4 regions of the Pseudoalteromonas sp. SWYJZ12 genome follow, and region 3 is predicted to be linked to each of the others. Evidence: predicted binding sites of a transcription regulator. Region 3 holds the regulator's gene; each other region holds the start of a gene.
What was found. Region 3 encodes sigma-54, which starts transcription at its own class of promoters, with help from an activator protein. Its sites were predicted from a motif close to GTTGGCACGNNNNTNGNNT; they were not measured.
Positions count from the first base shown of each region.

Region 1: I6F42_RS09990 (flagellar basal body rod protein FlgF) is a predicted target of sigma-54. The motif match lies at 1,188-1,206, and genes of this name have one in related genera.
Region 2: I6F42_RS11365 (amidase family protein) is a predicted target of sigma-54. The motif match lies at 1,699-1,717, and genes of this name have one in related genera.
Region 4: I6F42_RS05475 (EF-hand domain-containing protein) is a predicted target of sigma-54. The motif match lies at 1,381-1,399, and genes of this name have one in related genera.

Region 1 covers NZ_JADYXH010000006.1:189,280-192,453, reverse strand. Annotated here, with positions in the region: gene flgG (flagellar basal-body rod protein FlgG) at 1-386, opposite strand, end outside; gene I6F42_RS09990 (flagellar basal body rod protein FlgF) at 408-1,151, opposite strand; gene flgE (flagellar hook protein FlgE) at 1,309-2,676, opposite strand; gene I6F42_RS09980 (flagellar hook assembly protein FlgD) at 2,737-3,174, opposite strand, start outside.
Region 2 covers NZ_JADYXH010000008.1:79,120-82,293, reverse strand. Annotated here, with positions in the region: gene I6F42_RS11370 (gamma-glutamyltransferase family protein) at 1-262, opposite strand, end outside; gene I6F42_RS11365 (amidase family protein) at 259-1,461, opposite strand; gene I6F42_RS11360 (putative 4-hydroxy-4-methyl-2-oxoglutarate aldolase) at 1,870-2,352, opposite strand; gene I6F42_RS11355 (TetR/AcrR family transcriptional regulator) at 2,356-3,009, opposite strand.
Region 3 covers NZ_JADYXH010000005.1:90,560-93,733, forward strand. Annotated here, with positions in the region: gene rapZ (RNase adapter RapZ) at 1-128, opposite strand, end outside; gene ptsN (PTS IIA-like nitrogen regulatory protein PtsN) at 147-599, opposite strand; gene hpf (ribosome hibernation promoting factor) at 604-891, opposite strand; gene I6F42_RS08385 (RNA polymerase factor sigma-54) at 917-2,416, opposite strand; gene lptB (LPS export ABC transporter ATP-binding protein) at 2,486-3,174, opposite strand, start outside.
Region 4 covers NZ_JADYXH010000003.1:227,238-230,411, forward strand. Annotated here, with positions in the region: gene xthA (exodeoxyribonuclease III) at 1-541, opposite strand, end outside; gene I6F42_RS05470 (hypothetical protein) at 782-1,213, shown strand; gene I6F42_RS05475 (EF-hand domain-containing protein) at 1,441-1,962, shown strand; gene scpB (SMC-Scp complex subunit ScpB) at 2,114-2,704, shown strand; gene rluB (23S rRNA pseudouridine(2605) synthase RluB) at 2,701-3,174, shown strand, end outside.

The DNA.
Region 1 (3,174 bases), on a different contig from region 3:
ACAATTCGTCCATCGCCATCGGTAGTAAACTGGCCGTTGCGCGAGTAAGCAATATTGCCATCTGGTTGCAGTACTTCAAAGAAACCTTCGCCAGAAATCATCCAATCTAGTGAGTTTTCAGTGGTTAACATGTTGCCTTGCGTAAACTCTTTTTGGTTAGCTACAACTTTAGCACCCGCACCTAACATTAAGCCCGACGGCATTTCGGTATCTTGCGATGAACGACCACCTGGTTGATTAATATTTTGATAAAGTAAATCTTCAAATATAGCGCGGCTTTTTTTGTAACCTACAGTACTCGCATTCGCTAAGTTATTTGAAATAACCGATATATCGGTTTGTTGAGCGTCTAGCCCCGTTTTACTGATCCACAATGCTGGATTCATAATCGTGTCCTCACTTTAAAGTTAAACTATGCGTAATAACTGATCTTGACGCTCGTCAATTTCTTCAGCTGTTTTCATTAATTTCACTTGTAATTCAAATTGGCGCTGGTGGCTTATCATGTCGACCATTTCGTGAACCGGATTCACATTCGACATTTCAAGCGAACCACTTAAAACTTTTACATTGGCAGAGGTATCTACTGTTACATTGGCTTTTGGCCTAAATAAACCATCGTTACCTTTTTCGAGCTGTGAGCTATTTGCTTCAACCACTCTAAGCGTATCTACTTCTTCTAAAAAGTTAGCCGGTGCGCCTTGTGGTCGAACTTGAATAGCGCCATCTTGACTAAACCCTATTTTTTCGACCGGAACGGGTAAAATAACAGGGCCGCCTTCGCCAATTACTTGACGACCACCGCTCGTTACTAACATGCCTTGCGCTGTAATATTGAGCGTACCTACTTTGGTATAAGCTTCGTTGCCTGAGGCATCTTGCACGGCAAGCCAAGCGTTATCACTCATCGCGATATCTAAGTCTCGCCCGGTTTGAACAATGCCACCCGATACCATGTTAGAACCCGGACGCTCTTGCATTGCAAATACACGTGTAGGCAAACCTTCGCCAAACGCTTGCATAGAACGCGCCTGTGCAAAGTCGGCTTTAAAACCTGTTGTATTTGCATTCGCCAAATTATTGGCTTTAAGCGCAAGCCCCTGCAGGCTTTGCTTAGCGCCAGAGGCCGCAATGTAGACCATTTTGTCCATAGTATCGACTCACATAAAAAATCTATGAACTTACAAATGCAAAATAGATGCCAGATTAAATTTGACGCAACATTGAGAGGTATTTAGAAGGGCTTACGAAGAGGACTTATAAAAAAGGCTGCAAAAATGCAGCCTAATATATTCAATTGAGTGTAACTTATCGAATCTGCAAAATACTTTGCTGAATAGTTGAGTTAACTTCAAGCGCACGTGAGTTTGCTTGGTAATTACGCTGTGCTGTAATTAGGTCTACAAGCTCATTTGTAAGATTGGTATTTGATTGCTCAAGCGCTGATGAGTTAATTCCACCAAATGTACCAGAGCCGGCTTCACCTGCTACAGGTTCGCCTGAATCAATGCTTTGCTTCCAACTTGTATCACCTACTTGCGACAAACCTTGTGAATTAGGAAAACGTACCATAGCCACTTGGCCTAGGAATGTTGAGTCACCATTACTGTAAGAAGCAACAATTTTTCCGTCTGTGCCTATATCAATTCCGGCTAAACGGCCTACCGTTGAACCATCTTGATCGAGTGCTTTTACTTCAAAACCACTTGAATACTGAGTTGGGACACGACCTGCGGTGTTATTTTCGTCGCGCCAATTAAGTTCAATACCAGTACTTGGGAAAGTTGCACCATTGTCTAGTAATGTTGATAAGCCAGTACCAGGACCCGCTGGTAGTTTTTTTTCGTTGAAAGTTGTCCCAGTATTTGCATCGACGCCTGTCGTTGCTGGTAAACCGCTTGAGTCAAAACCAAGAGTTGTAACTGGCGTATAAGTTGCTGTTGTTTGCTCTTCACCAGTTGTGCCATCAACTACTTTGCCATCGAGTGTTGCGTATACATCCCAGCTATTTTCAGCACCAGTTGGCGATGCAGGATCCTGTTTCGCGAAAAAGTATTGTAAAATGTGCGGTTCACCTAGTGAGTCATACAGTGTTGTTGACGTAGATGAGTTATAAGTACCACTAGATGCTGGATCAAAATCTAAACCTGTTGGATCAGCTGTTGCATCTAAGTTAAACGACAAAAATACATTTTCTGTTGCGCGAGGAGAACCAGACGAATCAGGGATTTGAATTGGATCCGTTGTGCTTAAACTTACCGACGTTGTATCACCTGTAGATGAATCAACTGGAAATGCTTGTAAAAAGTTACCTTTAGCGTCAACCATAAAGTTATCTTGGTTAAGCTTAAATGCACCTGCACGTGTATATGTTAAATCTTGCGAAGATAAATCGTCGGTCATCGCAAAATAACCTTCACCAGTGATTGCTAAATCAAGTGAGTTATTTGTAAATTGTAGTGAGCCTTGATGAAACTGCTGCGCAACCATGGTTGTTTGAACACCGTCACCATTTTTAGTCTTACCAGAGCTAAATACTGACGATGCGTAAACATCGGCAAACTCAGCGCGTGACTCTTTAAAACCCGTTGTATTAACGTTTGCAATGTTATTTGCCGTTACGTCTAAATCTTTTTGTGCGGCAGCTAAGCCGGTTAATGCAATATTGAAGCTCATAATTCACCTCTAACCTGTTAATATTTAGCCTGCTGACAGGCGAAGTATAATTAAAATTTATTACGCGATTTCTGCGACATCTGTCAGCCTAACCGCACCTTCTTTAGTATTAATAATAATGCCGCTTGAGCCATTAATATTAACGCTTTCAATGTTCTTAAATGTAGCAATGGGCAAGCTTGAAAATTCGCCGTCAGTACTTCCTTCGGCGGTTACTGAGTATTCACCTTCTGGTAAACGCTCACCGGCTTCGTTTTTTCCATCCCATGCAAAACGGACCGCGCCTGCGGATTGAGAGCCCATATCAATAGTCCTCACAAGCTGGCCTGATGCGTCTGTCACTTTAATTTTTAAGTTGTCAACGGCTTCTTCTGCCACTGCAGAGCCTCTGGCATCACCCGTTTCATTTAAATCAAGAGCATTTGACTCAAGTAAAGCTTGCTTGCCAACAAGTGTTGATGCTTGCAGGGCTGAGTTTGATGTCATCGAAGTCGCTAA
Region 2 (3,174 bases), on a different contig from region 3:
TTTGCGTGAGCGGGTTATACGCCGTTGTATTAGTTGCTGCGCGGCCGCAGGCGTCAATAGCTGTGGGCGTTTTTTGATTTGGGTTATCGATAAGCCAAAAGCTGTCGCCACCAATTGAGTTCATATGTGGATACACAACGCTAATCGCAGCGGCAGCCGCTACCATAGCCTCGGTAGCTGTACCGCCTTGTTTTAGTATATTTATACCCGCCTCAGTGGCCGAAAAATGAGACGCGGTAAATGCAATGTTGTGTGTGGTCATGCCGGTATGTCCTGTTTAAAGTGTGCAGCTAGGTGCTTAACGCAAGCAAGTAAGCTTTTATCGTTACCGTGGCTCATCATTAATGAAAAACCATACGGATGATCATTTGTTAAATCAGCCAGCGGTAAATGCACTTGCGCTGAGCCACTAAGGCCCGCAATTGCCGAAAGCGTAATAATTTGCATGCGTAAGGCGCTTGTGTCGGCGCCTAATTTAGGTGCGGTTGTGGGGGTGGTGGGTAAAAATAAGCAGCTGTGTTCGTTTAAGTTTTTAGCGACGATTGCTTGCCACTCGTGCTGTATTTTTAACGCCTCTTGTTCTTCTTGCTCGGTTAAAGCCAGTGCCATTTTAAAACGAGCCGCAATTGCTGGCGCAAAATGAGAAAGCTGATCTGGGAGTTCAAGCCAGTCTCGGTGCGTTTTAGCAATCGCACGACCTTGTAATATTCTAAAGGTATCGGCAAGCTCACTTAGCAGGCTGTTTTTGGAGAGCTTAAAATCGATATGATGATTAAAATTAGGCTTGGTTTTTTCAAGCAATTGTTTAAGTGGGGCTTGTAAAGTAGGGTCAACGAGTTCAAATAACGGCTCGCAAATAACTAAGGTATCAACGTTATTAATAGCTTGATTTGGTAACAGTACATTACCTACATCGCTTAATAGCTCGGCGCTTTGGGTAAGCCAACCTATGGTATCGAAAGGCGGGGCGAGAGGAATTAATCCTTCTTTTTCAATTACATTATGGCTAGGTCTTATGCCATATAAACCACAATAGCTGGCGGGTATTCTAATTGAGCCGCCAGTGTCGGTGCCTAAGCCAATATCAGCTAAGTTTGCAGCAACGGATGCAGCAGACCCCATACTCGAACCACCGCAAGCATGTCCTTTTAATTTAGGATTTTGCGCAGCGCCATAATGTATATTATTACCCTCTAAGCTATAAGCCAGTTCGTCAGTATGGGTAAAGCCTATAAAGTTACAACCAGCGGTCATGAGCTTATTAACCGAGCTTGCCGTATTTTGAGCCGGTTTAGCTGTTTTAAACCAGTGTGGGTTGCCTGCGCTGTTACGCTCACCCTTTACTGCAAATACATCTTTTACAGCTAAGCGATTGTTTGCAAGCACTCCAGAGTGGTTTGTTTGCCACAGGGTAGGACCGTGATTGCAAAATATACCTTTGTTGTTTTTTTTATCACTCATTTGCAGCTCATTATTATAAAACTGACCAAGTACTTACTTATTAAGTTAAGAGTGATTAAAAAGCGGGCTGGTTATTATTATTTTAATACCAATTTTATTAAAAACATGATCATTCTATTGGATTAAATAGCGCACTCACTGCGTCATTTTCTTCGCGTTATAATAGATCACTAATTTAATGCAATTGCTAAAGCTCCGCTTTTTAATCGGTAGTTTTGATTTTATAGTGCTTAGACTAAGCAAGAGGAATGCCATAAATTAAAATCCTGTCCAATTGGTCAGGTTTTGGTGGGTTGTATGAGATTTATAAATGTGGGCTATAAAAATAGTGACACTAAAATGAGTTAAAACAAACCAACTTGGTGCGAAGTTGCACCAAGTTGATCTTTATTTGTATGGTTTTGAGTGCTAAATAAGGACCGTTTTACTGATGATTAAACCGTTAATATCGGCGTAAACCCAATCGTTAGGTTCTATGGTGGTGCTAAGCATGGTAATAACTTGGTTTTTATCACCAAAGCCGCGCTTTAAGGTACTACGCGGTGTAGAGCCTAGCGCCATTACAGGTAAGTTCATCGTGGCAAGTATTTCTATATCTCGGCAACAGCCATTTATTATTACGCCTTCCCAGCCATTACTTAAGGCACGCTCAGCCATAATATCGCCTATAAACGCAAAGCGTTTGCTCGCAAACCCGTTTATAACTAATACTTTACCTTCACCATTTTCATGCAATATATCGGCAGCAAAAGAGTTGTCTTCTGGGCAGGTAACGGTAGCTACTTTGCCATAAAACGTGGTTTTTTTACCAAAGTGATAAAGGCCGCTGTCTGCTACTTGTACGTTATCGCGATGATCGTCAAATAAATCGGGTGTAGTAAAGGGTGTCATGGGTTAAGTCTCACTTTGCTCAGGTATTTTAAGACCAATACCTTTTAAAATTATGTGGGCAATTGATTGCGTAATCTGTGCCACATCGGTTTCGTCGTACTCTAATTTGTTCATTACGAGTAAAACCTCAGCCTGAAAGTCGGCGTAATATTGCGTGGTAGACCAAATAGTAAAGAGCAAATGGTAGGGATCAACCTTATCCATTTTATTTGCGTCCATCCATGCTTGAAGTACATCAACCTTTTGTTTAACCCAAGGGCGGGTATTGGTTCTAAAGTAGTTTTGTAAATAAGGTGCACCGCGCAGTATTTCACTGGCAAATAAGCGAGATTGCATTGGCTGATTTACGGCGAGTATTACTTTGCTTTTAATATAGTTATAAAGCACGGTAGCTGGATCGTCGTTAATTGTGACGTTATCGAGACCCAGGTTCCAATTAGCTATTATGCGGTCGATCACAGACTCGTACAGACCATCTTTACTTTTAAAGTAATACAAAATATTGGCTTTTGGCACCTGCGCTTCTTTAGCAACCATGCTCATACTTGCTCCGTCGTAACCTAATTGCGAAAACAATTGCTCGGCGGCATCTAAAATTAGTTTTTGGTTTTTCTCGCGTGTAACTTCTTTTTTATTTGGTTTTATTTGTGTGGTCATTATAGAGTTTGCATGTTTAACGTATTGATTGATTGTAGCTTTACTGACCAAAAGGTCAAATACTAAAAAGGGTGAATGTTAAAAACAGGCGAGAGGTTTAAGCTATTAACTTTAGGGTCTGTTGATCTTTGCGGATTAACATTTGTTCAAACTAGGAGCTATTTA
Region 3 (3,174 bases):
CTGCGAACTAATGAAGGAAGCAAGTTAACTGGAATATTATCTACGCAATAATAACCTAAATCTTCTACAACGCGTAAAGCAACCGACTTTCCAGAACCAGAACGGCCGCTTATGATAATTAACTCCATTTAACACCCTTTATAAAACTATGATTGATTGACAATAACTTGGTAAAGCTCAGTATCTGATTTTGCACTGCGTAACTGTTTACAAAAATCTTTGTTGTTTAGTTTATCAGCAATGGTTGCTAGAGTCTTTAAGTGCTGCTGGTTATCGCCATCTGGTACGATGAGTGCGACGAAAATATCAACAGGGCGATTATCGATTGCATCAAAATTTATTGGAGTTTCGCTAACGAGTACTAAAGCCAAAGGCTCTTCTGCACCGCTCATTCTTCCATGAGGAATGGCAATGCCACGCCCTATACCTGTACTACCGAGTTTCTCTCTGCTCATTAAAGCATTAAGAATATCTTGTTGCGGTAAATACGGAAGTTTGTCGTGAGCAAGTTCGCTAATGAACTCTAAAATTCTTTTTTTGCTATTAAAAAGGACCGCAGCTTTGCTGCAGTCCTGGCATATAAGTGAGCTTAATTTCATCATATTAGTGTCGAGCAAGCTTCTCTTTGTGTTTAATTACTTGTCGATCGAGCTTGTCGATCAACGAGTCAATGGCGGCATACATATCTTGATGTTCTGTAGAGGCAAATAGCTCAGCACCGCTTACGTGTATGGTGGCTTCTGCTTTTTGATTTAATTTTTCTACATCGAGAATGACATGAACATTATTAATATGATCAGAGTGTCTTTCTAGCTTCGCAAATTTGGTATTAATATAGTCTCTTAGTGAATCGGTTAATTCTACGTGACGACCAGTTAAGTTTAGTTGCATAAGCATTACCCTCTTTTTTTGCGTCTTAAATCAAACTTTTACGTTGATTTGACGGTGGAATAGCCAGAGATTCGCGGTATTTTGCGATTGTACGTCTCGCTACTTTAATTCCTTGCTCAGCCAATATATCCGCTATTTTGCTATCACTCAATGGTTTTGCTGAGTTTTCTGCTGCGATTAATTTTCGGATAAGCGCACGGATTGCTGTAGATGAACATTCACCACCGTTTTCGGTGCTTACATGGCTTGAGAAAAAATATTTAAGCTCAAATATACCACGGGGTGTGTGCATATACTTTTGGGTTGTTACGCGCGAAATTGTTGATTCGTGCATTTCTACCATTTCAGCAACATCATTTAAAACCATTGGTTTCATGGCTTCAGGACCGTGTTCAAAAAAGCCTTGTTGTTGCTTAACAATACAATTTGTTACTTTTAATAGCGTGTCGTTTCTACTTTCTAAGCTTTTAATAAACCATTTAGCTTCTTGTAAATGCGAGCGAATAAACTGGCTGTCACCACTGGATTTTACAGTGCGAGACATTGCCGCGTATTGGCTATTAACACGAATTTTAGGCATGCTATCTGGGTTTAACTCAACAACCCAGCGGCCTTTAATTTTTTTAACTGACACATCAGGAATAACATACTCAGATTCTTCTCTTACAATAGTATCTGCAGGTTTAGGGCTAAGAGTATGTATTAATGTCATTACTTCTTTAAGCTCTTCTTCTTTGAGCTTAGTTTTCTTCATTAATGTACGATAGTCACGAGCAGCTAATAAATCAATATGCTCGGTTAAAATCATTTTTGTTTCATTAATGTAAGGTGTTTCTTTATCAAACTGGTTAAGCTGAATACACAAACACTCTTGTAAACTACGTGCAGCAATACCAACAGGATCAAACAGTTGGATGCGTTTTAATACAGCTTCAATTTCATCAAGTTCGACTTCGTTATCATCTTCGTTTTCTTGATTAAAGCTTTCTAAAATCTCTTCGCAGCTTAGTGTTAAAATACCTGAATCATCGACGGCTTCTACAATAGCAATAGCAATAGCTTCGTCTGTAGGGCTAAATGGCGTTAGTTGTAACTGCCACATTAAATACTCATGGAGCGTTTCAGTAGAGGCACCTTGGTATATTGATTCGTCTTCAGGCATCGGACCCGATGATGCTGCTGGGGCGGCACTCATGTACTCATCCCAACTAACATCCATAGCCATGTCGTCACTTAGCGTGTCTTTTGCAAGTGCTTCACCACTATCTTGTTCATATTCGCTTGGAGCATCATCGGCAGATGCGCTAACAGTTATGTCATCTGTATCTGCTTTTTGCTCGTTTTTACCTGCAGCGTCTTCGGAATAGTCTGCTTCTTCAACCTCTAATAGCGGGTTGCTGTCGAGAGCTTCTTGTATTTCTTGCTGGAGATCCAATGTACTGAGTTGCAACAAACGAATAGCTTGTTGCAACTGTGGAGTCATTGTAAGTTGCTGGCCCATGCGCAGCTGTAGTGATTGCCTCATGTATCTCTAACAATCCTTTTATGTTGTTATAATTAATACTAGCAGATGCTTAAAGACATGGCGTAAATGTTACAGCCTAAATTGCTCGCCTAAGTAAACATCGCGTACTGTTTTATCATTTAATACGTGTTCTGGAGTACCTGATGCAATCAGCTCCCCATGAGAAACAATGTAGGCTTTTTCACAAACATCAAGGGTTTCTCTTACGTTATGATCGGTAATTAATACACCAATCCCACGATTTTTGAGATGTTCTATTATTTTCTTTATGTCTAATACCGAAATCGGGTCAACACCTGCAAATGGTTCATCTAGTAATATAAATTTAGGATCTGCTGCCAGCGCACGTGCTATTTCCACACGACGACGTTCGCCACCCGACAATGCCATACCTTGGCTATCACGAATGTGTTGTATGCTAAATTCATCTAATAATTTATCGAGAGTGTCTTCTCTAGCTTGTTTATTTAACTCTTTGCGCGTTTCTAAAATGGCCATTAAGTTTTGATAAACAGTCAGCTTTCTGAATATTGAAGACTCTTGCGGTAAGTAGCCAATGCCTAATCTAGCACGACTATGCATAGGTAAAAGAGTAATATCGTTATCGTCTATCGATATTTTACCTTTGTCGCTAGGTACAAGTCCTACTATCATATAAAACGTGGTGGTTTTACCTGCGCCGTTAGGGCCAAGTAAGCCAACAATACTGCCAGCTTTGACTTCAAGGCCGACGTTTTTTACAACTTCACGGCCTTTAT
Region 4 (3,174 bases), on a different contig from region 3:
GGAAAGAACATTTACCCGTTTTTAACCAACGTTTAGCATTTACTTCGCCAATACCAATATCTAAATCGGTAGGTGATATGTTGATATCACCCATAACGATGACGTCTTGATCGGGTGTGTGATTGGTTTCAAGGTGTGTCATTAAATCTTTATAAAATTGACGTTTATAAGGGAATTTAGTTTCGTGATTAATATTATCACCTTGTGGGAAATAGCCATTCATGACAGTAAGGTCGCGACCGTTTTCTTGTTCAACAGTGACGCTTATCATGCGTTTTTGCGATTCATCTGTATCGGTGGCAAAACCTTTTAAGACCGATTTAGGCTCTTTTTTGCATAACATAGCTACGCCATAATGCGCTTTTTGACCATGAAAGTAGACGTGATATCCCATTTTTTGTACATCTTCTAATGGGAATGCTTCGTCGTGAACTTTAATCTCTTGCAAGCCAATAACGTCTGGTTGATGTTTGTCGATAATTGCTTGTAATTGGTGAAGACGAGCACGCAGACCATTGATATTGAAAGAAATCACTTTCATAAAATTTACCTTAAAATTGGTTCTATTTAATAGATTAAATTGTATCAGTAAATACGCGTACATAACATGACTGAATTGAGATAATAGCTGCGCAAATGTTGATCAAATGATGGGTAAAGTTTAAACATTGTGAATACAATATTAATTATTTAAATAAATAAAAAATTCAATTGAACTTAACTTTATTGAATATATAATGCGCGAAATTCACTTGTTTAGCTCGTTCAAATAGGATCTCTCATGAAAACTCAACTACTTTTAGCCACTGCTTTACTAGCATCTGCAACTGCGTCAGCTCAAAGCAATACTTACTTTAGCCAAGATAACAAAATTGAGTCTAAGTTATGTGTACTAAGTGCAAACGAAGGCTTTAGCGTTGCTCGTAAAGAAGCTGCCCAGCACGGTGTTTACCTATCTCGTTTTTCTAAAAGCATTTTATGTAATGGTGAAGATATTCGTGATATTGCTAAAAAAACGACATTAAGCAACGCATCAGTTGAGAAAGTAGAAGTATTTGCAAAAGACGCTCAACAAGAAACTCAATTATGTATGACGGCTTTAAAACAAGGTTTAGCACCTGTTCGTCAAAAAATTGGTAACCTAAACTCATTAAAATGTAATGGTCAAAACGTTACTGAGTTTGTTAAACGCTACCAAAACGCAGCAATCTAATTATTAGCTTAACTATAATAAGTAAATTTGAAATGCCTGGTTTTTACCGGGTATTTTTTTGCAAAAATTACAAGGTTGTTTGCAAAGCTTGCAAGCTTAACTTATTGAAACTGTTTAATAAATACACCGATAGAGATTAAGTTATTGATTATTATAAGTTAACTATTATTGGCATTGGATTTGTATTAGTTAAAGTGACATTTAATTAATTACGAAGGATACGTCTTATGAAAAAGTTAACATTAGCAGCCACTATTTTAGCATCATTAAGCCTAGCGGCTTGTTCATCTAATCAAGGTCTTGAAAGAATAGACAGTGACTTTGCAAGTTTAGATAATGATAGCGATGGCTACATCTCAAAAGTTGAAGCTGATGACGATAGCATTTGGGGCCATTTTTCAAATATTGATACCAATATGGATAACGAAATTAGCCGCAAAGAATTTAACACTTATATGAAGCTTAATAATGGCAAAGTAGCCACTGATTTTGAAGTAAGTGAGTCGGCATTTAAAGCTGAAATTGCTAAATTCGATAAAATTGAAAGCAGTTTTTCAAGCTTAGATAACGACAGCAATGGCTATATCTCGGTAGTTGAAGGTAACGATGATGATATTTCAAATCATTTTGGTTACATGGATAAAAACCAAGATAAGCGCATCAGTAAAAGCGAGTTTATGGGTTACATTAAAAAGTACGGTAACGCAGTAGCTGAAGATGATGCATTAGAAGCTTTTAAAAGTAACTAATAGTTACCATTTTAGTAAGTAAGATTAAAGCCAGTGCTAGTCACTGGCTTTTTTGTGTTTTAAATTTAGTTATTTGATAGATATATTTTCCTAGTTTGGTGTTGTTCTGTCATAATAGATGGCTGTGTATTTTTATTTGTTAAGAGTGTGTATGGCGGGTCGGCGAATTAGTGATGAACAACTAGTTGAGATCATTGAAGCAGCTATTTTTGTTGCAGATAAGCCTGTTAGTAAACGCCACCTTAAAGACATCGTATTAATAGATTTAGCTATTTCTATGGCACGAATAAATGACGCAATAGATACAATACAAGAGCATTTTCAAACTCGTGGTATTCGCTTAGTTGAAGTTGGTAGTGGGTATCGGTTTCAGGCATGCAGTAGTTTAAGCCCTTGGTTAAATAACTTGTGGCAAGAACGCACACCAAAATACTCGCGTGCTTTACTGGAAACATTATCACTTATTGCATACAGGCAGCCCATTACACGCGGCGAAATTGAGCAAGTAAGAGGTGTTACTACGGGTTCGAATATTATTAAAACCTTACTCGAAAGAGAGTGGGTTAAAGTGGTAGGGCATAAAGAGGTTCCGGGAAAGCCGGCTTTATATGCAACTACTAAGCAATTTTTAGATTATTTTTCGTTAACTGGACTTGAAAATTTACCTGCGTTGCCAACAGAGCAGCAAAGTAAAATTAACCAGTTATTGAGCGATCCTTCTGTGAGAGAACCATCCGAATGAGTATTATACAAGGTGAAAAGTTACAAAAAGTCTTAGCCCGTGCAGGCGTAGGCTCACGCCGTGAAATGGAAAAATACATTGACGCAAACCGCGTTAGTGTAAACGGTAAAGTGGCAAAGTTAGGTGACCGTGTTGAAGAAACCGATTTGATTCGTGTTGACGGACACAGTGTAAAAATCGAAGAAAAAGCAGACCGAATCTGTCGTGTGATTATGTATAACAAACCAGAAGGTGAGTTAAGCACACGTAAAGATCCTGAAGGGCGTCGTACTGTATTTGACCGACTTCCTCGTATTGATGGCGATCGCTGGATTGCGGTTGGTCGACTAGACGTTAATACATCGGGTTTAATGCTTTTTACAAACGATGGTGAACTGGCAAACCGTTTAATGCACCCAAGCTATGAAGTAGAGCGTGAATACTCTGCACGTGTATTTGGTGAAGTAACCAACGAGACGGTTAAAAACTTA